One region of the Streptomyces sp. NBC_01317 genome, then DNA from elsewhere that is predicted to be linked to it. Evidence: riboswitches for the same ligand, from Rfam matches in the RefSeq annotation. Region 1 holds a riboswitch; each other region holds the start of a gene.
What was found. A riboswitch is a leader RNA that binds a small molecule or an ion and turns the genes downstream of it on or off. The one in region 1 is predicted to bind S-adenosylmethionine.

Region 1 (7,422 bases):
CCCAGGCCGCCTTCGACACCCTGCGCACCCCCCTCGCCGCCCTGGCCACCCGCCACGGCCTGGTCCTGGAACCGGGCCGCATGGTCCTGGAACTCCGGCCGCCCGGCGTGGACAAGGGCGTGGCGCTGACGAAGTACGTAGAGGAATCAGGCGCCGAGACCGTCCTGTACGCGGGCGACGACCTGGGCGACCTCCCCGCCTACGCGGCGGTCGACACCCTCCGCGCGAAGGGCCACCCGGGCCTCCTGGTGTGCAGCGGCACGGAGGTCCCGGAACTGTCCACCAGATCCGACCTCACCCTCCCGGGCCCCGCCGCGGTCGCCGACTTCCTGGCAGCCCTGGCGCAAGCGGTGGCCGGCGCCTGATACGGCCACCCGCCCGCGCCTGACACCGCGCCATCAGGCGCGCAACGCCTCCAGTTGGTCCAGGAACCACTGGGACGGGGGGAGGGCCGTGGCCGCCGCCGCCAGGCGTTTGGTGCGTTCCGCGCGTTCGTCCTGGGGCATCGTCAGGGCCTCGTGGAGGGCCGTGGCCGTCGCCGTGATGTCGTACGGGTTCACCACCAGCGCGTCCTCGCCCAGCTCCTCGTACGCGCCCGCCTCGCGGGACAGGACCAGGACGCAGCCGTTCTCCGAGACCACCGGGATCTCCTTCGCGACCAGGTTCATGCCGTCGCGGATCGGGTTGACCAGGGCCACGTCCGCCAGGCGGTACGCCGCCAGGGAGCGGGCGAAGTCGTCCTTGACGTGGAGGACGACCGGGAGCCAGCCGTACGTGCCGAAGTCCAGGTTGATCGCGTCCGCCACGCGCTGGACCTCGGCCGTGTAGTCGCGGTAGACCGACAGGTCCTGGCGGGAGGGGTACGCGAAGGCCACGTGGACCACCCGTTCGCGCCACTCCGGGCGGTCGGTCAGCAGCTGCCGGTACGCGAGCAGGCCGCGGACGATGTTCTTGGACAGTTCCGTACGGTCCACCCGGACGATCGTCCGCCGGTCGGTCCCGCCGATCTCCTCGCGCAGGGACACGGTCCGATCGTCCACGTCGGGGCGGTGCGCCCGTTCGCGCAGGAAGTCCGCGTCCGCGCCCAGGCCGTGCACGCCGATCCTGGTGTTGCCGGTGCCGCCCAGCAGCTCCGTACAGCAGGCCGTGAAGGCGTCCGCCCAGCGGTGGGTCAGGAACGCCGCGCGGTCCGCGCCCAGGATGCCCCGGAGCAGCTGGCGCGCGATGTCGTCGGGGAGCAGCCGGAAGTAGTCCACCGGGGCCCAGGGGGTGTGCGAGAAGTGGCCGATCCGCAGGTCGGGGCGCAGCGCCCGGAGCATGCCGGGCACCAGCGCCAGGTGGTAGTCCTGCACCAGCACGGACGCGCCGTCGCCCGCCTCGTCCGCCAGCGCCTCGGCGAACGCGCGGTTGTACGCCTCGTACGACGCCCACTGCGCCCGGAACTCCGCGCCGAAGGACGGCTCCAGCGGGGTCTGGTAGAGCAGGTGGTGGACGAACCAGAGCGTGGAGTTGGCCACCCCGTTGTACGCGTCCGCGTAGACGTCGGGGGCGATGCCCAGCATCCGTACGCGCTGCCCGCCCGTGTCCTCCGGGTCCAGCCGGCCGCCGGTACGCCGTACCGCCTCGCGGTCGCCGTCGCCGAGCGCCGCGCACACCCACACCGCGTCCGTGTCGGGGCCGATGGCCGACAGGCCGGACACCAGCCCGCCGCCGCCGCGCCGGGCCTCCAGCGCTCCGTCGTCGCGGAGCGTGTACGAGACGGGGCCGCGGTTGGACGCGACGAGGACCTGGGCGGCCTGCTCGGAAACCATGTGCCGAAATCTAGCCCGTACGGGAAACGCTCAAACGTACGGAGAGCAGCCGTAGTGAGAGCAGCCGTACGGAGAGCCGTACCGAGAGCAGCCTTACGGAGAGCCTTACGGAGAGCCGTGCGGGGATCAGTCGCCCCTGCGTCCCCGTGCCGCCGCCAGCGCCACCACTCCCGCCCCCGTCAGCGCGACCGCCATCCCGCCCAGCAGCCACAGCCGCTCGGCCGTGACGCCGGTGGCCGCCGCCGCGAGGAACCACAAGTTCAGAGGAGTCTCCATAAGCACGCAATATAGGTAAATAGGACCAGAGGGGGTGGTTACGCCGCGCGGCCGGCCGTGTACTCCGCGATCTCCCGCATCGGCGGCCGCTCCTCCGTGTCCACGTCGTACGTACGCGGTTCAAAGCCGTTCTCGCCCCGCTCGAACTGCGTCAGCTCGGGCCGTACCAGATGCGCCCCCAGCTGCGACCGCGACAGGCGCAGCTGCGCCGTACGGTAGATCGCCGCCGCCATCCGCCCCAGCGCCCGGTCGTCCTGGTGCCGGTGCAGCCGCGTGCCCACGTCGACCTGGCCCAGCGCGTCCAGCCCCACACTGTGCAGCGCGTCCACCAGCAGCCCCAGCTCCACGCCGTACCCGACGGGGAACGGCAGCCGCTCCAGCAGGGTGCGCCGGGCCGCGTACTCCCCGCCGAGCGGCTGGACGAACCCCGCCAGGCGCGGCCAGTGCAGATTCAGCAGCGGCCGGGCCACCAGCTCCGTGACCCGCCCGCCCTGGCCCACGGCGGCCCCCCGCGCCCCCAGCGGCCTGTCGTACATCGCCTTCACCAGCTGTACGTCGGGCTCCGTCAGCAGCGGCCCCACGATCCCCGTCACGAAGTCCGCCGAGAACTCCCGCAGATCCGCGTCCACGAAGCACACCACGTCCCCGCCCGTCACCAGCAGCGACCGCCACAGCACCTCGCCTTTGCCGGGCAGCGCGGGCAGCCGCGGCAGGATGTCGTCCCGGCGCACCACCCGCGCGCCCGCCTCCGCCGCCACCTTCGCCGTCGCGTCGGACGAACCGGAATCAATCACCACCAGCTCGTCGACCAGCTGCGCCTTCTCCATCAGCTCGCGCCGGATCACCGACACGATCCCGCCGACCGTCTCCTCCTCGTCCAGCGCCGGCAGCACCACGCTGACGGTCGTGCCACGCGCGGCCTTCGCCGCCAGGAGCCGGTCGGGCGTACGGTCGGCCACGGACCAGGAACGCCTGGTCAGCCAGCGTTCCACCTCTTCCAGCACGGTCGGTTCTCCCTGAAAGTGATCCATCTCGCGGTGCGGACCACTATCTCCACGGTCCGCTCCTTCGGTTACAGTCTTGAACAACACGAATGACCACCGCATGTCGGGGGTCATCCGGTGGACAAACGCTCGGATCGCGGGACCGACCCCGGATCCGATGCCATACCGCTCATCCAGAGGGGCAGAGGGAACGGCCCGTTGAAGCCCCGGCAACCCTCCCGCCGACCGCGAGGTCATGGTGGGGAAGGTGCCAATTCCGTCTTGCGGCGAAGTACGTCGTGAGGAAGATGAGGAAAGGGCCTCGCCTCCATGTCTGTGCAGACCGTCCCCACGCCCGGTGTCACCCCCGGTGCCGTCGATCTCGGACCCGCCGCCGCCCTCTCGTGCCGCGAATGCGGCGAGCGCTTCGACCTCGGCCCGATCTTCGCCTGCGCGTCCTGTTTCGGGCCGCTCGAAGTGGCGTACGACCTGCCGAGCGGCACCCCCGAAGAGCTGAAGAAGCGCATCGCCGAGGGCCCCGACAACATCTGGCGCTACGCGCCGCTGCTGCCCGTCCCCGCCGACGTGGCGAGCAAGCCCAACATCAACCCCGGCTTCACCAAGCTCGTCAAGGCCGACAACCTCGCCCGCGAACTGGGCGTCACCGGCGGCCTGTACGTGAAGGACGACTCCGGGAACCCGACGCACTCCTTCAAGGACCGCGTCGTCGCCATCGCCGTCGAGGCCGCCCGCGCCTTCGGCTTCACGACGCTCTCCTGCTCCTCCACCGGCAACCTGGCCGGCGCCGTCGGCGCCGCCGCCGCCCGCGCCGGCTTCCGCTCCTGCGTGTTCATCCCGAGCGACCTGGAGCAGGGCAAGGTCGTCATGGCCGCGGTGTACGGCGGTGAACTCGTCGGCATCGAGGGCAACTACGACGACGTCAACCGCTTCTGCTCCGAACTGATCGGCGACCCGCTCGGCGAGGGCTGGGGCTTCGTGAACGTCAACCTCCGCCCGTACTACGGCGAGGGCTCCAAGACACTCGCGTACGAGATCTGCGAGCAGCTCGGCTGGGAGCTGCCCGACCAGCTCGTCATCCCGATCGCCTCGGGATCGCAGCTCACGAAGATCGACAAGGGTCTCCAGGAGCTCATCAAGCTGGGCCTCGTCGCGGACAAGCCGTACAAGATCTTCGGCGCCCAGGCCGAGGGCTGCTCCCCGGTCTCCGCCGCCTTCAAGGCGGGCCACGACGTCGTACGGCCCCAGAAGCCGAACACCATCGCCAAGTCCCTGGCGATCGGCAACCCGGCCGACGGCCCGTACGTCCTCGACATCGCCCGCCGCACCGGCGGCGCCGTGGACGACGTGAACGACGAGCAGATCGTGGACGCGATCAAGCTGCTTGCCCGTACCGAGGGGATCTTCGCGGAGACCGCGGGCGGGGTGACCGTCGGCGTGACGAAGAAGCTCATCGACGCCGGCCTGCTCGACCCGACGCTGACGACGGTCGTGCTCAACACGGGCGACGGTCTCAAGACGCTGGACGCCGTGGCCCCGACCACAGGACCCACCGCCACGATCCGCCCGAGCCTCGACGCGTTCCGCGCCGCCGGCCTGGCCCACTGAGCCACGCGTCGCGTCCCCGCGTCCCGCCCATCACTGAAGGAAGGCACCCCACCATGAGCGTCAAGGTCCGCATCCCCACCATCCTCCGTACGTACACCGGTGGCCAGGCCGAGGTTCCGGCGGAGGGCGAGACCCTCTCCGAGGTCATCCAGTCGCTGGAGGCCAGCCACCCCGGCATCGCCGCGCGCGTCCTGGACGACGAGGGCAAGCTGCGCCGCTTCGTCAACGTGTACGTGAACGACGACGACGTCCGGTTCGAGCAGGGCCTCCAGACGGCGACGCCCGCGGGCGCCGGCATCTCGATCATCCCGGCGGTCGCCGGCGGCTGCTGACGCCGGATCACGGGGACGCTTGACGCGTGTCCTTGGCCCCGTCCGTACAAGAGTCGGCCCCCTCCGCACGGGAAGCGGAGGGGGCCGTTCTTTATGGTTGAGCGCGGTAGAGTTGGGAACACCCCCTCGCGGCCGGTGCCGAGCGCATACGAGAACGCGACAACCTGGGGTCAAACTCTCGGTGACTTTTGCGGGCACATGTGTGTTTTGCCCGGCCCGACTTGCCCCGGAACGCAGTCAATCCGTCGCTATGTGTGTTCGGTCGTGCCCAGATTTCTCGTCCGATTGACCTGTTGCAGAGGGCAGTTGGGCAGATACATTCAGCCGCGGTCGAAGCGTTCCGGCAGTAATAGGGGAGTAAGGCATGGCTCAGGGCACCGTCAAATGGTTCAACGCGGAGAAGGGCTACGGCTTCATCGCGGTCGACGGTGGTGCGGATGTTTTCGTCCACTACAGCGCGATCCAGATGGACGGCTACCGCACCCTTGAAGAAGGTCAGCGAGTTGAGTTCGAGATCTCGCAGGGCCAGAAGGGTCCGCAGGCGGACATGGTCAAGCTCGCCGTCTGATCCCGGCGCGATCGGCCACCGACGCACTCACGCCGAGGGGCCCGTATCCCATACAGGGATACGGGCCCCTCGTGCGTGTACGGGACCCCCGCGCGAGGGTGCCGGGCCGGGGGAGGAGCTTGCACTCTCGGGGGTCGAGTGCTAATCATTGGCGTTAGCACTCTGCAAGTGAGAGTGACAACTTATGGACCGGGTCAGTGAGGCCCGGAGGGACCGGTGGAGCAAGGAACCGCCGGGCTCTCAGGCCGTCCGTCGCGGGCGCGGGCGCGGTCCGGAGCAATCCACCCCAGTCCGGGAGGACCACTTCACATGGCCAAGATCATCGCGTTCGACGAGGAGGCACGGCGCGGTCTCGAGCGCGGGATGAACCAGCTCGCCGACGCCGTCAAGGTCACCCTTGGTCCCAAGGGTCGCAACGTCGTCCTCGAGAAGAAGTGGGGCGCCCCCACGATCACCAACGATGGTGTTTCCATCGCCAAGGAGATCGAGCTCGAGGACCCGTACGAAAAGATCGGCGCAGAGCTGGTCAAGGAAGTCGCCAAGAAGACGGACGACGTCGCCGGTGACGGTACGACCACCGCGACCGTCCTCGCCCAGGCACTCGTCCGCGAGGGCCTGCGCAACGTGGCGGCCGGCGCCAACCCGATGGCCCTCAAGCGCGGGATCGAGAAGGCCGTCGAGGCCGTCTCCGGTGCCCTGCTGGAGCAGGCCAAGGACGTGGAGACCAAGGAGCAGATCGCTTCGACGGCCTCCATCTCCGCCGCCGACACCCAGATCGGCGAGCTCATCGCCGAGGCGATGGACAAGGTCGGCAAGGAAGGCGTCATCACCGTCGAGGAGTCGCAGACCTTCGGTCTGGAGCTTGAGCTCACCGAGGGCATGCGCTTCGACAAGGGCTACATCTCGGCGTACTTCGCCACCGACATGGAGCGCATGGAGTCGTCCCTGGACGACCCGTACATCCTGATCGTCAACTCCAAGATCGGCAACGTGAAGGACCTCCTTCCGCTGCTGGAGAAGGTCATGCAGTCGGGCAAGCCCCTGCTGATCATCGCGGAGGACGTCGAGGGCGAGGCGCTGTCGACCCTGGTCGTCAACAAGATCCGTGGCACCTTCAAGTCCGTCGCCGTCAAGGCCCCGGGCTTCGGTGACCGCCGCAAGGCGATGCTGAACGACATCGCCATCCTCACGGGCGGCACGGTCATCTCCGAAGAGGTCGGCCTCAAGCTGGAGAACGCCGGTCTCGACCTGCTGGGCCGCGCCCGCAAGGTCGTCATCACCAAGGACGAGACCACCATCGTCGACGGTTCGGGCGAGAGCGACCAGGTCGCCGGCCGTGTGAACCAGATCCGCGCCGAGATCGAGAACAGCGACTCGGACTACGACCGCGAGAAGCTCCAGGAGCGCCTCGCGAAGCTGGCCGGCGGCGTGGCCGTCATCAAGGCCGGCGCCGCGACCGAGGTCGAACTCAAGGAGCGCAAGCACCGCATCGAGGACGCGGTGCGCAACGCCAAGGCCGCCGTCGAGGAGGGCATCGTCGCCGGTGGTGGCGTGGCTCTGCTCCAGGCTTCCTCGGTGTTCGAGAAGCTCGAACTCGAAGGTGACGAGGCGACGGGCGCGAACATCGTCAAGCTCGCGCTGGAGGCTCCGCTCAAGCAGATCGCCGTCAACGGTGGTCTCGAAGGCGGCGTCATCGTCGAGAAGGTCCGCAACCTGCCGATCGGTCACGGCCTCAACGCCGCGACCGGCGAGTACGTGGACATGATCGCCGAGGGCATCATCGACCCCGCGAAGGTCACCCGTTCCGCTCTCCAGAACGCGGCCTC
Region 2 (7,422 bases), 4.3 Mb from region 1:
CCGGGGAAGTGGGCGGCGAGGTGGATCTGCTTGACGGGCTTGCTCATGCGGGGTGCGTCCTTACGTGTCTTCGGAGCTCTCTTCGGAGCGGGCGAGGCCGGGGCACGCTCAGAGCGCGGCGTACCGGTTCGCGGGGCGGGGCAGACCGAGCAGGCCGCGCAGGGTGGCCGCCTCGTAGGCGGTACGGAAGGCACCGCGCCGCTGGAGTTCCGGCACCAGGCCCCGGGTGATCCGCTCCAGGTCGTGGGGCAGGGCGGCGGGCCGCAGGCGGAAGCCGGTCAGACCGGCCTCCCGGCCTTCGAGGAGCAGGTCGGCCAGCTCGGCGGGCGTACCGGTGAAGACCCGGGCGTCACTGGTGTACGGGGCGCCCGCGCGCTCCTCCAGGCGTGCCCGGCGGTCGGCGGCGGCCGCGGGATCGTCGTCGAGGAAGACCACCAGGTCGCCGAAGACGTGGACCGTCTCGCCGTCACGGCCGGCGGTGGCCTGCGCGTCGCGGATCTCGGTCAGGATCGCCCGGGTGTCCTCGGTGTCGCGCGGCGTGACGAAGCCGACGTCGGCCGAGGTGGCGACGAGGCGGAACGGTTCCGCACGGTGGGCGAGCGCGGCGACGACCGGCTGTCCCTGCGGCGGGCGCGGGGTGATGGAGGGCCCCTTGACGCTGAACCGCTCCCCTGTGAAGTCGATGTAGTGGAGCTTGTCGCGGTCGATGAAGCGGCCGGTGGCGGCGTCGCGGATCTCGGCGTCGTCCTCCCAGCTGTCCCAGAGCCTGCGCAGCACTTCGACGTAGTCGCCCGCCTCGTCGAACAGCTCCTTGAGCAGGGCCAGCCCTGCGGGCGAGTCCAGCTCGTCGACGCGCAGTGGGACGGCCGGCCTGCGGCCGAAGTGCGGGGCCTCGTCGGCGCGTCCCGACACCTTGACCTGGACGCCGGCCCGGCCGGTGCTCACGTAGTCGAGGGTGGCGACGGCCTTGGAGACGTGGAACGGCTCGGTGTGGGTGACGACGGCGGTGGGGACCAGTCCGATGTGCCGGGTCAGCGGCGCGACCCGGGCGGCGACGAGCACCGCGTCGAGCCGGCCCCGCACCTGATCGGTGCGGCCGTCGGGCCCGGTGAAGGACGAGGACTGGAGGCTCAGGGAGTCCTCGATGGTCACGAAGTCCAGCAGGCCCCGCTCGGCCTCGGTCACCAGGTCGGTCCAGTACCGCGCGGTGAACAGCTCGCGGGGCCGGGCCCCCGGCTCGCGCCAGGCCGCGGGATGCCAGCCCGCGGCGTCGAGGGCGACGGCCAGATGGAGGGGTGAAGGTGCTGAAGGCATGGCGGTATCGCTTCCCGCTCGGAAATCTCGTGGACTCGACAATGTGGACTCGAACATCGCGTGGACTCGAACATCACGTGGGCGCGGAGTTCTCCTGGACCGGGAGATCTCCTGGACATGCCGAGTGCCTTCCGTTTCCGGGTCGTGTCCCGGGCGGAAGTCGGCGGACGTGCGTCGGAGGGCGCTGTACGTCGGGGCCGTGCGGCGGAGGAGGTGCCGCTACGGGGTGTGCCGCGGCGCGGCGTTCACGTACGCCGGACACAGGGCGCCGGCGACACGCTGGAGATCGATGTGGCGCCGGGAGAACATGCCGACGGCGCGGGGGTGGCTCCTGACGGCGAAGGCCGTGCGCGTGCCGTTCCGTCCTCGCACTGCCATCACCTCCGCCTCGACCGGTCGTACCGGTCCGAGCTCTCGCGCTTGCGCTGCCGTCTTCGGCTCCGCCGGGTCGTCACCTGGAGCACCCCGCCGCGTCAGGAGGGTTGCCGGTCAGCCAACCAGGGCTTGTCGCTGACACTCATAACCTGCGTGAACGGTAACTCCGCATCGGTGTCCGGCACAATCCCCACTCGATGACCACAGACCGTCCCCCGGGCCCGTACCGGTCGGCGCGCGACCGATAAGCGCTCACGATCGATCTCGATCAGTATTCGGCATTGGACGCAGAGTGCCCTCGTCCTGCATGCTCAGTGCCATGTTCAGGCCAGCGATCGCGACGGAGTACGGCCGGTACCCGGCTTGCGCCCTCGCATGCCGCCACGGACTCGACCGTCATCTGACGCCCCGTCTGACTCAGTGCCGAGTCGTGGACTTCGGCAAGGTCAAGTCGACCGGCTGTCGTTGAGCCGATGAGCACGTCCCCGCCACCGGGCCTCCGGTGAGCGGCGCGGGACAGCACACGAACACCCTCTTCTCCTGACGCTCCCTTCCGCCTCCCCACGGCCGGCGGCCGACCGGGCCGTGCCCGGTTCCGTCCGGCCGGCGCCCCGGTCGCGCCCTCAGCCCGCCCACCGCCGCTCACCGACGGTGTCCGGACAGCCACCCAGACGCGAGGACACGCCCATGGTCACCGCTTCTTCCCTCCCCGTCCCGGTGGGGGGACTCACGAGACCCGCCGCCACCGGGAACCGGCTGTTACGTGCCGATCTCGGCCGGCTGGACGAGGTGAGCGCGTCCCTCGCGGCGACCGCGGCCGAGTACGACCGCACCGGGTCCTTCCCGCACGCTCCGCTCCAACTGGTGCACGAGGCGGGGCTGTCGACCGCCGGGGCGGACACGAAGTACGGCGGGTCCGGGGTGAGTTCCACCGACGTGACGAAGATCCTGCTGGCGCTCGGCCGGGGCGATCCGTCCACCGCGCTGATCGCCGGGATGACCATCGTCCCCCATCTCCTCCAGACCCGGAGCCCGTGGCCCGAGGAGCTGTACGCCCGGGTGCTGGAAGAGTCCGCCCTGCGTCCGACCCTGCTCAACCACGCCCGCGCAGAGCCCGAGATGGGGTCGTCCACCCGGGGCGGCCTGCCCGCGACCACCGCGCGGCGGCGTCGAACAGGCCCTCGTTGTCCCAGCCCCGGTCGGTCGGCCACGGCGAGAGCGGGCGTCGCCGGTGTTTCGGGCTGTGAGCCCAGCAGTTCGGCGAGCAGGGCAGGGCCACCTTCGGGATCTCGGTCATCGTGGCCCGCCGGGGGGGCACGGTCGTCACCTGCGGATCGAGCACGGGGTACGACCACTCCTTCGACAACTGCTATTTCTGGATGAACCTCAAGCGCGTCGTCGGCAGTCACGGCATGAACCTGCACGAGGCGGCGGAGATGATGCGGCTGCTGAAGCTCGGCAGTGTCTCGCCCGTACTGTCCGACGTGTTCCCGCTGTCGGAGGTCGGTGAGGCGGCCCGCCTCGTGCAGACCAACAGCCACACCGGCAAGGTCGGTGTCCTCGCCCTGGCGCCGGAACCGGGCTTCGGGGTGACGGACCATCAATTCCGCGCCAGGATCGGCGAGGAGCAGCTGGGTCCGCTGAGGTCGTCCCCGCAGCCGGCGCTCGTCGGATGAGCGCCGTGAGCGCCCTGCCGGGCGGGACCACCACCCTGGCCCCGGCACCCTTGGACCCCGCGACCACCGCGCTGCCCAGCCTGCCCGAGGTCCTGCGCCTGCGTGGCAGGACGCAGCCGGACGAACTCGCCTATGTCTTCCTGCGCAACGGGGAGCACCCGGACGATAGCCTGACGTACGGTCAACTCGACCTCGCCGCACGGGAGCGGGCGTCCGCGCTGGACGCGGCCGGGCTCGGCGGCGGCTCCGCCGTGCTGCTCTACCCGTCCGGACTGGAGTTCGTCTCGACCCTGCTCGCCTGCATGTACGCGGGCGTCGCGGGCGCTCCCGTACAGGTACCGAGCAGGCGGCGGGGCCTGGAGCGGCTGCGGCGCATCGCCGACGACGCGGGCACGTCCACCGTCCTCACCACCACAGCGGTCACGCGCGGCCTGGAGGACTTCGGCGACACACGGGAGTTGGCCGGGCCGACCCTGGTGGACACCGAGGCGCCGCACGCGCCGCCGGCCGGGGCGCCGGCTGGAGGCGATCTCCCGGTTCCGGGGCAGTCACACCGCCGCGCCCAGCTTCGCGTACGAAATGTGCGTCCGGGACGCGGCCGACAACGGCTTGCCGGACGGGCCCGACCGGTCCTCGCTGCGGGTGGCGGCCAACGGGGCGGAGCCGGTCCGGTGGGACACGGTCCGCGCCTTCACCGAGACGTACGCCCCGGCCGGGTTCCGAGCGAGGGCGATGTCCCCCGGCTACGGGCTGGCGGAGAACACCCTCAAGGCCACGGGGAGCTGTGAGGACCGCGACCCCACGCTGCTGCGGTCTCCTCCGACGCGCTGCGGGAGGGCCGGGTCGTACCGGCGGAGGGGCCCCGGGGCGTCCCCGTCGCCGGCAGCGGAACGACCGTCGGTACGACCACGGTCCGTATCGCCGATCCCGAGACCCTGGCCGGGCTCCCTGAGGACACGGTCGGCGAGATCTGGGTCAACGGCCCCTGCGTGGCGGACGGTTACCACGGGCGGCCCGAAGAAAGCCTGCGCACCTTCGGGGCCCGCCTCGCGGGTGAGGAGGAGGTGGGGACCTGGCTGCGCACCGGCGACCTCAGGTTCCTGCACGACAACGAGCTGTTCGTGACCGGCCGGCTGAAGGACGTGATCATCCGCAAGGGCCGCAACTACTACCCGCAGGACATCGAGGTCTCGGCGGAGAGCGCGGGCCCTGCCCTGCAACCGAACTGCGCGGCGGCGTTCTCCGTGGACGACGGCGCGGCCGAGCGGCTGGTGCTGGTGGTCGAGGCGGACGGCCGCGCGCTGCGGGACGCGGGTGTGCTCGTCGACACCCACGAACTCGTGGCCCATGGTGTGCTCTCCAGTGGGGTGGTGGAGTTGTGGGGCGTGGTCGGTCAGCCGGTGATGGTTGGGCTGGGTGCGAGCCGCGGACGGTGTCAACCCCGCTCCGTACGGCCTCGGCCGCACCTTGGGTGCCGGACGGGGGGCGCCGGACGGGGGGCGCCGGACGATTCGCCCGGCGGCCCTCGCGCGTCGGCTGTGGTCCTCTGGCGGGAGCCGGTGGTCGGCCGCGATGATCTCCATGCCAGAAAGACGGGAAAGGCGCCGCTGTGGGATCTACCTGGGGTACTCGTCCTCGGCGAGGTGGGAGCCCCAAGTGGTGTGATTTCCGGTCTCGTCGGCGGCCTGGTAGGCGATCTGGGTGTGGAAGCACCCGGGGGTGGCGCCGTGCCAGTGATTCTCACCCGGCTCGATGGAGACGCGGTCGCCCGGCCGGATCTCCTCGACCGGTCCTCCCTCGCGCTGGACGAGGCCGACTCCCTCGGTGACGTAGATCGTCTGGCCGAGAGGGTGGCTGTGCCATGCCGTGTGGGCCCCGGGCGTGAAGTGGACGACTCCGCCCATGATCCGGGAAGGCGGCAGCGGCTTGCTGATCACGTCGATGTAGACGTCCCCGGTGAACCCTTCGGCGGGGCCGGCCATCGTTTCGAATCCGTTCCTTACGATGTTCATCTTCGTCCTCCTGTGTGAGTGTTCGTCCTCGGAGCGAGGACGGACTGTCGTCTGCGACACTTTGCGCTCCCGCTCGGCCGGCAGCGAAGCGACACGGTGTGCTTCTCCTTCCCGTGACACATCGTCAGGTCGCCGGACGCAGGTGGAAGGTGTACTCGCACGAGTTGAACGGGGTGCTCAGCGAGTACGCCGCCGCCACGTCCTTGTCCTCGCTCGGAGTCACGTCGATCTTCAGGTTTTCCTTGACGGCTCCCGATACGTCGCCGTCGCCTTCGAGCCAGTCCCCGCCGCGGAAGTAGAGCTGCGTCGTCACCAGGTCGTGGCCCTCGGCCGAGACCTTGAGGTGGAAGTGCGCGGGCCTCCACGCGTGGCGGCCGATCATGGCCAGGAAGCGTCCTGTGGGGCCGCCGGTGGGAATCTGGTACGGCTGGGGCCTGATCGTCCTGATCCGGAAGCGGCCCTCGTCGTCCGTGATGATCTTGCACCGGAGATTCAGCGGAGGAGCGTCGCCGACGAAGCTTGAGTAGGTGCCGTCGTTGCCGGCGTGCCACATGTCGACGAGGGCGCCGGGAACGGGCTTGCCGTCGAGGTCGAGGACCTGGCCGCTGAGTACCATCGCGTCACCCGGCTCGTCGTCGCGCATGGGCATGACGTACGGCTTCTCCGTCAGCAGCGGCGCGTTTTCGACGTAGTACGGGCCCTCGACCGTTCCCTGCGAGCCGGGCAGGCCGTCGTACGTGGCCTGCTCGACGGTCGCCTCGAAGTGGTTGTCGATGAACATCGGCACTTCGCGGGCGTCGACGAGATCACGGATCCACAGGACCGCGGCCGAGTACTCGTCGTACTGGACCTTCTGCCGGAGCAGGACGCCTCGTATCGCCTGGAGAAGCTCGGCCGATACCTCGGCGACGCGCTCGCTGTATTCGGGCATTGTTCTGCCTTCATCTCCTTCTTGACGTTGCTGGTCGGCTTCGGTGGTGACCGGACGGCGGATTCCGCCGTACGCCGACCGGATCGCCGTTGATCGTTGTCGGCGCCGCCGTCGCGGCTCTCCGGCAGCGGGGTCGGTCACAGCGGCAGGGCTGGTGCGAACCCGGCCGCGCGCATGGTCGCCGTGTCGTGGACCTGACGGATGAAGGTGATCCGGCCCTCGGCGACCTTGAACTGCTCGGCGATCCGCAGGGTCCCGATCGGGTCGAGCACCAGGTCGTAGATCATCAGCGCCTCACCCGGAAGGGGGCCGGTGCACGCCGACAGGAGCCGGACGCTCGACACGCTTTCGCCGAAGCCGCGGATGGCCTTCACGAACTCCCGCTTGTCCACGTACGTGTTGACGGGAAGATCCGTCTCAAGGCGTTCCGCGAGCAGTCGCGAGGCCGCGTCGAAGTCCTTGGTCGTGGTCCACGCCTCGTGGTAGCGGCGCACCACGTCCCACGTCTGCTCGTGAGTCATTTTCGTTCCTCCTCGGCTTGCAGGGGCCGATCCCCTGGACCGCACGACCAACGTACATACCAATCGTTCAGTATGTCAACGCCGTACTGAACGATTGGTATGCGAATATCCGGACCCCCTCGCCGGCGTCGGCCTGGCGTGCCTACTGAACGGCTGGTACGTTGGTACTGAGGTCGTTTTGTCGGATTTGTCGATGACAGGGTCCGAAGGCGGCCGAGGGCATCGCACCGACGCCGGGGTGATCCACCCGAGCCGGCGCGACCGGTTCCAGCGCCGAGATCCATACCGCTCCCGCGAATGGCGCGCTCTTTCCTTGGGCGGTTGCGGTTCTCCGCCTCCGGCCGGATGCCACACAATCACATCGAGTGTTTGTTCGAGCTGTAAGTGACGGAACGTCAAGAGGAAAACCTGGCAAGTTGTTGAGGGATGTGCTCATGACTGAAACAGCGCAGGATTTCGACTATGTGGTGGTGGGGGCCGGTACGGCGGGTTCGGTGCTGGCGGCGCGTCTGTCGCGGGACCCGGACGTCCAGGTGCTGCTGATCGAGGCGGGGCAGGCCGAAGGCCCCCCGGCGATGGCGGTTCCTGGCGCG
Region 3 (7,422 bases), 1.3 Mb from region 1:
TCTCCTCCCTCACCTGCCAGCTCGGCGTCTTCGCCGCGGAGCGCGGTGACGTGAAGAAGCTCCGCACCTGGTTCGTGATCACGTTCGTGATGGGTGCGATCTTCATCGGCGGTCAGATCTTCGAGTACACCGAACTGGTCAGGAACGACGGCATCTCGCTGTCCTCCGACCCGTACGGCTCGGTGTTCTACCTGACCACCGGCTTCCACGGTGCGCATGTGACAGGTGGCCTGATCGCCTTCCTGTTCGTCCTCGGCAGGACGTACGCGGCCAAGAGGTTCACCCACGAACAAGCAACCGCCGCCATCGTTGTGTCCTATTACTGGCACTTCGTCGATGTCGTCTGGATCGGCCTTTTCGCCACGATCTACTTGATCAAGTAACGGACCGCGCGCCTGAGCGCGTCCGCACACTGTCCAGCAAGCACCGACGCAGAAGATCCTGACACCGGGGTAATCCGTGAAAAAGCTCTCCGCACGACGACGCCATCCGCTGGCTGCGGTCGTCGTCCTACTCCTCGCGCTGGCGGCCACCGGGGGGCTGTACGCGGCGTTCGCGCCCGCGGACAAGGCGCAGGCCGACACCACCTCCCAGTCACTCGCCATCGAGGAGGGCAAGAAGCTCTACTCCGTGGGCTGTGCGAGCTGCCACGGAGTGGGCGGCCAGGGCAGCAGCGACGGTCCCTCCCTGGTGGGCGTCGGCGCGGCCGCCGTGGACTTCCAGGTCGGCACCGGCCGCATGCCGGCCCAGCAGCCCGGCGCGCAGGTGCCGAAGAAGAAGGTCATCTACTCGCAGAAGGAGATCGACCAGCTCGCCGCGTACGTCGCGTCCCTCGGCGCGGGACCCGCCCAGCCGACCTCGGAGCAGTACAGCCCCGACGGCGCGGACATCGCCAAGGGCGGCGACCTGTTCCGTACCAACTGCACCCAGTGCCACAACTTCACGGGTGAGGGCGGCGCGCTGACACACGGCAAGACCGCACCGAACCTGAACGGCGTCAATCCGAAGCACATCTACGAGGCCATGCAGACCGGCCCGCAGAACATGCCGTCCTTCCCGGACACGACGATGCCGGAACAGCAGAAGAAGGACCTCATCGCGTACATCCAGGCGGTGAACGGCTCCGACGCCCCGAGCCCCGGCGGTCTCAACCTGGGCGGCCTCGGCCCCGTCAGTGAGGGCCTGTTCGGCTGGATCTTCGGGCTCGGCGCATGTATCGCAGTCGCCATCTGGGTCGCGGCCCACACCGCTAAGGCCAAGAAGTCATGAGTAGCCAAGAGATTCCAGAAGAAGAGAACCTGCCGAGCGCGCAGGAGCCAGGGCACGGCGGCGCGGTCGAGCGGGCGGACGATCCGTTCGCCGACCCGGGACTGCCGGCGCATCAGCCGCGGATCCAGGACATCGACGAGCGCGCCGCCAAGCGGTCCGAGCGGGTGGTCGCCTTCCTGTTCCTGCTCTCGATGCTGGCGACGGTCGCGTTCATCGCGTCCTTCGTCGCGTTCCCGGTGGACAAGATCGTCTACATCTGGCCGATCGGGCACATCAGCATCCTGAACTTCTCGCTGGGAGTGACGCTCGGCATCGCCCTGTTCTGCATCGGCGCCGGCGCGGTCCACTGGGCCCGCACGCTGATGTCGGACGTCGAGATGACCGACGAGCGCCACCCCATCGCGGCGACGCCCGAGGTCAAGGCGAAGGTCCTGGCGGACTTCGCGGCAGGTGCGTCGGAGTCCGGCTTCGGCCGGCGCAAGCTGATCCGCAACACGATGTTCGGGGCGCTGGCGTTCGTACCGCTCTCCGGTGTGGTGCTGCTGCGCGACCTCGGCCCGCTGCCGGAGAAGAAGCTCCGCAGCACCCTGTGGGCCAAGGGCAAGCAGCTCATCAACATGAACACCCTGGAGCCGCTGCGTCCCGAGGACGTCGTGGTGGGCTCGCTGACCTTCGCCATGCCCGAGGGGCTGGAGGAGGACAGCGAGGAGTTCCAGCAGGAGATCGCCAAGGCCGCCCTGATGATCGTCCGTATCCAGCCGGACGACATCAAGGACAAGCGCGAACTCGAGTGGTCCCACGAGGGGATCGTGGCCTACTCGAAGATCTGCACCCACGTCGGCTGCCCGATCAGCCTGTACGAGCAGCAGACGCATCACGTGCTCTGCCCGTGCCACCAGTCCACCTTCGACCTCGCCGACGGCGCCCGCGTCCTCTTCGGCCCGGCCGGTCACGCCCTTCCGCAGCTGCGGATCGGAGTGAACGGTGAGGGCAATCTCGAGGCGCTCGGCGACTTCGAAGAGCCCGTCGGCCCTGCCTTCTGGGAGCGCGGATGAGTAACAGCACGGACGAGACGACGAACCGCAAGGCGCCCGCCGGAGAACGGGTCGCCGACTGGGCGGACGGCCGGCTGGGCATCTACGGCCTGGCCAAGGCCAACATGCGGAAGATCTTCCCGGACCACTGGTCCTTCATGCTGGGCGAGGTCAGCCTCTACAGCTTCATCATCATCATCCTCACGGGTGTCTATCTGACGCTGTTCTTCCACCCGTCGATGAACGAGGTCGTCTACCACGGCAGTTACGTCCCGCTCCAGGGCGTACGGATGTCGGAGGCGTTCTCCTCGACGCTGGACATCAGCTTCGACGTCCGCGGTGGTCTGCTGATCCGCCAGATCCACCACTGGGCCGCGCTGATCTTCCTCGCGGCGATGCTCGTGCACATGATGCGCGTGTTCTTCACGGGCGCGTTCCGCAAGCCCCGTGAGGTCAACTGGCTGTTCGGCTTCCTGCTGTTCGTCCTCGGCATGTTCACCGGGTTCACCGGTTACTCGCTCCCCGACGACCTGCTGTCCGGCACCGGTGTCCGCTTCGTGCAGGGCGCGATCCTGTCCGTGCCGATCGTCGGTACGTACATCTCGATGTTCCTGTTCGGCGGGGAGTTCCCCGGCGGCGACTTCGTGAGCCGGTTCTACTCGGTCCACATCCTGCTGCTGCCCGGACTGATGCTGGGCCTGGTGGCGGGGCACCTGATCCTGGTGTTCGTGCACAAGCACACGCAGTTCGCGGGCCCCGGGCGTACGGAGAAGAACGTCGTCGGCATGCCCCTGCTGCCGATCTACATGGCGAAGGCCGGCGGGTTCTTCTTCCTGGTCTTCGGTGTGATCTCGATCGTCTCGGCGATCGCCACGATCAACCCGATCTGGGCCATCGGCCCCTACCGGCCCGACCAGGTCTCCACCGGCGCGCAGCCCGACTGGTACATGGGCTTCTCCGAGGGGCTCATCCGGTTCATGCCCGGCTGGGAGATCAACTTCTGGGGCCACACGCTGGTCCTGGGTGTGTTCATCCCGCTGATCATCTTCCCGCTGGTGCTCGTCGCGATCGCGGTCTACCCGTTCATCGAGGCGTGGGTCACCAAGGACGACCGCGAGCACCACATCGCGGACCGGCCGCGCAACGCGCCGACCCGTACGGCCTTCGGTGTCGCCTGGCTGTCGTGGTACTTCGTGCTCCTGGTCGGCGGTGGGAACGACATCTGGGCCACCCACTTCCACCTGTCGATCAACACCATCACCTGGTTCGTCCGGGTCGGGTTCTTCGTCGTCCCGGTCCTCACCTTCATCGTCACCAAGCGGTTCTGCCTCGGCCTCCAGCGCCGGGACGCCGAGAAGGTGCTGCACGGACGCGAGTCCGGGCTCATCAAGCGGCTGCCGCACGGCGAGTTCGTCGAGGTCCACACGCCGCTGGAGCAGGGCGACCTCTACAAGCTCACCGCGCACGACCAGCAGAAGCCGGCCGAACTCGGCCCGGCGGTCGACGAGAACGGTGTCGAGCGGAAGGTCTCGCCGGTCGAGAAGGCACGGGTGAAGCTCAGCAAGGGCTTCTACGGGGAGAACACCCAGATCCCCAAGCCCACCGCCGAGGAGTACAGGGAGATCACGAGCGGCCACGGCCACCACTGATCCCACCGGCCCCAGGGTCGCCACCACCGAGGGCCCCGGCCCGGTCTCCTTCTCGGAGACCGGGCCGGGGCCCTCGGCGTCGGTCCGGAGGCCGCTGCGGTTGTGTCGCCCTCGACACCGGCCGGTCCGCAGTACGGGCACGCGGCCCGCCGGGGCGGTGTCCGCCGATAGGCTGGGCGGCGGGTCCGGCGGCAGGCCGGGGCCCGTTCTGCTGACACCCAGGAGCGAGCATGAGCGCTGTTACCCCCGTCGGAGGCGACACCGTGGCGGCCCGGACCTGGCCGGGCGTCCTCAACCCCCTGCTGCGCGGCGAGAACCTGTCCACGGACGACACCGCCTGGGCGATGAACCAGATCATGGACGGCGAGGCCACCGACGCGCAGATCGCGGGCTTCGCCGTGGCGCTGCGGGCGAAGGGCGAGACCGTCGAGGAGGTCTCCGGCCTCGTCCGCGCGATGTACGCCCACGCCAACACCATCGAGGTGCCCGGCCGTACGGTCGACATCGTGGGGACCGGCGGCGACCTCGCGAAGACGGTCAACATCTCCACGATGGCGGCGATCGTGGTCGCGGGCACCGGCGCGAAGGTCGTCAAGCACGGCAACCGCGCCGCGTCGTCCGCGAGCGGCGCCTCCGACGTCCTGGAGAAGCTCGGCGTCAACCTGGAACTGACCCCGCAGCGGGTCGCGGAGGTCGCGGAGGAGGCGGGGATCACCTTCTGCTTCGCGGTGAAGTTCCACCCCGCGCTGCGGTACGCGGCCAAGGCGCGCCGGGAGTTGGGCGCGCAGACCACGTTCAACATCCTCGGGCCGCTGACCAACCCGGCCCGGGTACGGTCCCAGGCCGTGGGTGTGGCGGACCTGCGGATGGCGCCCATCGTCGCGGGGGTGCTGGCCGAGCGCGGCAGTTCGGCGCTGGTCTTCCGGGGCGACGACGGGCTGGACGAGCTGACGACGACCGCGACCTCGCGGGTGTGGGTCGTGCGGGACGGGAAGGTCGGCGAGGTGCCGTTCGACCCGCGTGAGGTGGGTCTGCCGCTGGTGCCGGTCGAGGCGCTGCGGGGCGCGGACGCGTCGTACAACGCGGACGTGGCCCGGCGGTTGCTGGCGGGTGAGACCGGCCCCGTACGGGACGCGGTGCTCCTGAACGCGGCGGCGGCGCTGGTGGCGCTGGACCCGACGGACGACGCGCTGGAACTCCAGCTGGCGGCGGGCATCGCGCGCGCGGCGGAGTCGGTGGACTCGGGCGCGGCGGGGCGGGCCCTCGCGCGCTGGGTCGAGGCGTCGCACCGGTAGCGGGAGCGGGCGGGCGGGGCACGGCCACCGGCCGCGCCCCGCCTCTTCCGTTCCCCCCCCACCTGCTCTGTTCCACATCCCGGACGCGGACTTGAGGCCGCTGCCCGTCTGTGTCAAGCTCGTGCACAAGGTCATGAGTGACAGCGATTTAGGCCCCGGCTCGCTGTCCGGCAACCCTCCGTCCGTGGCGGGGTGCCCCGGGTGAAGACCAGGCCGTAGGCAGCGAGGTCTACGGCAAGCGCGGACCCCTGGCTTTCTTGGGGTCCAGGTCCTCGAGGGAGCAGTCTCGTGACGTCCGCATACCCGAACGCCGCCGCCAGGTCGTCGGCCACCTCCGGCGCCAGCACCACCACCACCGAGGACCCCGCCTGTGCGGCGCCGCTGCCCGTGCTCGGGCGTGACGTGACGGTCCCGCTCGTCACCGGGGGCGAGGTCACCTACGCGGCTCTCGACTACGCCGCGAGCGCCCCCGCGCTCCAGCGGGTCTGGGACGACGTCGCCGCCTACGCGCCGTACTACGGCAGCGTGCACCGGGGCGCCGGCTACCTCTCCCAGCTGTCGACGGACCTGTTCGAGAACAGCCGCCGCACCGTCGCGGAGTTCCTCGGCTGCCGCCCCGGCGACCAGGTCGTCTTCACCCGTTCGACGACCGACTCGCTCAACCTGCTGGCCGCCGTGGTCCCCGCCGGCACCCAGGTCTTCGTGTTCGAGACGGAGCACCACGCCTCGCTCCTGCCCTGGCGCGACGCCCGGGTGACGTACCTGAACGCGCCCCGTACCCCCGACGAGGCCGTCGCCACGCTCGACCGCGCGCTCGCCGGGCGGGAGGAGGGCCCCGCCCTGGTCTGTGTCACCGGCGCGTCCAACGTGACCGGGGAGATCTGGCCCGTACGGGAGCTGGCCGCCGCCGCCCACCGGCACGGCGCCCGGATCGTCCTCGACGCGGCGCAGCTCGCCCCGCACCACCCCGTCGACATCGCCGGACTGGACGTCGACTGGGTCGCCTTCTCCGGGCACAAGCTCTACGCGCCCTTCGGCTCCGGTGTCCTCGCGGGCCGCGCCGACTGGCTGCGGGAGGCGGAGCCGTACCTCGCGGGCGGCGGCGCCAGCCGCAAGGTCGCCCGGCGCGCGGACGGCGGGGTGGACGTCGACTGGCACACCACGGCCGCCCGGCACGAGGCCGGCTCGCCCAACGTCATCGGCGTGTACGCCATCGCCTCGGCGTGCAAGGCGCTCGAAGAGGCCGGGTTCGACACGCTCGTCGCCCGGGAGCAGCGGCTCGTCCGCCGGGTGCGGGACGGACTGGCCGCGGTGCCCGAGGTCCGGGTGCTGTCGCTGTTCGGGGACGACGCCCCGCGTGTCGGCGTGCTCTCGTTCGTGGTGGAGGGCTGGAACAGCTCACACTTCGCCGCGGCGCTTTCCGCCGAGTACGGCATCGGGGTGCGGGACGGCCTGTTCTGCGCCCACCCGCTGGTACGGACGCTGCTGGGCAGCGACCCGCAGGACCCGGGGGAGTGCGGTGCCCCGGAGGCGGAGCCGGGCGAGCGCTCGCTCAACGCCATCCGGGTGAGCTTCGGCGCGGGAACGCCCGACGAGCACGTGGACCGGTTCGTCGGCGCGGTGAAGGAACTGGTGCGCGAGGGCGCCCGCTGGAGCTACCGCACCGAGGAAGGCCGCTGCGTCCCGGACCGGGACGGCGAGACCGTCTGACGTACGCCCGTCCGGATACGCCCCGGCACCTCAGGAGGCGGTCTACGCGTCGAGTCCGATCGCGAAGGCCGCCTCCAGGTCGTGCTGGGAGTACGTACGGAACGCGACGTGCGTGTCCGTCGCCTCGACGCCTTCGATCTTGCTGATCGACCCGGGGATGATGTCCGCCAGGTCGTCGTGCCTGGCCACGCGCACCATGGCGATCAGGTCGTACGTGCCGGTGACCGAGAAGACCTCGCTGACGCTGTCCAGCGCGGCGATCGACTCGGCGATCTCGGGGATCCGGCCGACGCTGGTCTTGATGAGCACGATCGCGGTGATCACGGTTGACGTTCTCCCTCGGTGGTCACGGCTTTGGCTTCCACCCTATCGCTCCGCCGGTAACGCCCCCAGGCGTAGCAGAAGCCCACGGCGAAGCCCACCAGATGGGCGAGGTAGGCGACCCCGGGCCCCGATCCGGCGTTC

Region 2: another riboswitch for S-adenosylmethionine. It lies ahead of OG349_RS01905 (putative leader peptide); the one in region 1 lies ahead of thrC (threonine synthase).
Region 3: another riboswitch for S-adenosylmethionine. It lies ahead of OG349_RS26500 (aminotransferase class V-fold PLP-dependent enzyme); the one in region 1 lies ahead of thrC (threonine synthase).

The regions. Positions count from the first base shown of each region.
Region 1 covers NZ_CP108393.1:4,791,962-4,799,383, forward strand. The annotation lists gene otsB (trehalose-phosphatase) at 1-365, shown strand, start outside; gene OG349_RS20770 (alpha,alpha-trehalose-phosphate synthase (UDP-forming)) at 399-1,811, opposite strand; gene OG349_RS20775 (hypothetical protein) at 1,938-2,087, opposite strand; gene OG349_RS20780 (glucosyl-3-phosphoglycerate synthase) at 2,126-3,091, opposite strand; SAM riboswitch class I at 3,258-3,385, shown strand; gene thrC (threonine synthase) at 3,401-4,696, shown strand; gene OG349_RS20790 (ubiquitin-like small modifier protein 1) at 4,750-5,028, shown strand; gene OG349_RS20795 (cold-shock protein) at 5,393-5,596, shown strand; gene groL (chaperonin GroEL) at 5,906-7,422, shown strand, end outside.
Region 2 covers NZ_CP108393.1:449,940-457,361, forward strand. The annotation lists gene OG349_RS01895 (NtaA/DmoA family FMN-dependent monooxygenase) at 1-47, opposite strand, end outside; gene OG349_RS01900 (LLM class flavin-dependent oxidoreductase) at 109-1,314, opposite strand; gene OG349_RS01905 (putative leader peptide) at 1,534-1,692, opposite strand; SAM riboswitch class IV at 1,726-1,839, opposite strand; gene OG349_RS01910 (acyl-CoA dehydrogenase family protein) at 2,377-3,072, shown strand; gene OG349_RS01915 (zinc-binding dehydrogenase) at 2,988-3,365, shown strand; gene OG349_RS01920 (AMP-binding protein) at 3,362-4,153, shown strand; gene OG349_RS01925 (hypothetical protein) at 4,534-4,695, opposite strand; gene OG349_RS01930 ((R)-mandelonitrile lyase) at 4,982-5,377, opposite strand; gene OG349_RS01935 (dioxygenase family protein) at 5,502-6,308, opposite strand; gene OG349_RS01940 (hypothetical protein) at 6,446-6,829, opposite strand; gene OG349_RS01945 (GMC family oxidoreductase) at 7,264-7,422, shown strand, end outside.
Region 3 covers NZ_CP108393.1:6,094,937-6,102,358, forward strand. The annotation lists gene ctaE (aa3-type cytochrome oxidase subunit III) at 1-383, shown strand, start outside; gene qcrC (cytochrome bc1 complex diheme cytochrome c subunit) at 460-1,269, shown strand; gene qcrA (cytochrome bc1 complex Rieske iron-sulfur subunit) at 1,266-2,324, shown strand; gene qcrB (cytochrome bc1 complex cytochrome b subunit) at 2,321-3,952, shown strand; gene trpD (anthranilate phosphoribosyltransferase) at 4,183-5,247, shown strand; SAM riboswitch class IV at 5,377-5,494, shown strand; gene OG349_RS26500 (aminotransferase class V-fold PLP-dependent enzyme) at 5,629-6,957, shown strand; gene OG349_RS26505 (Lrp/AsnC family transcriptional regulator) at 7,000-7,281, opposite strand; gene OG349_RS26510 (rhomboid family intramembrane serine protease) at 7,278-7,422, opposite strand, start outside.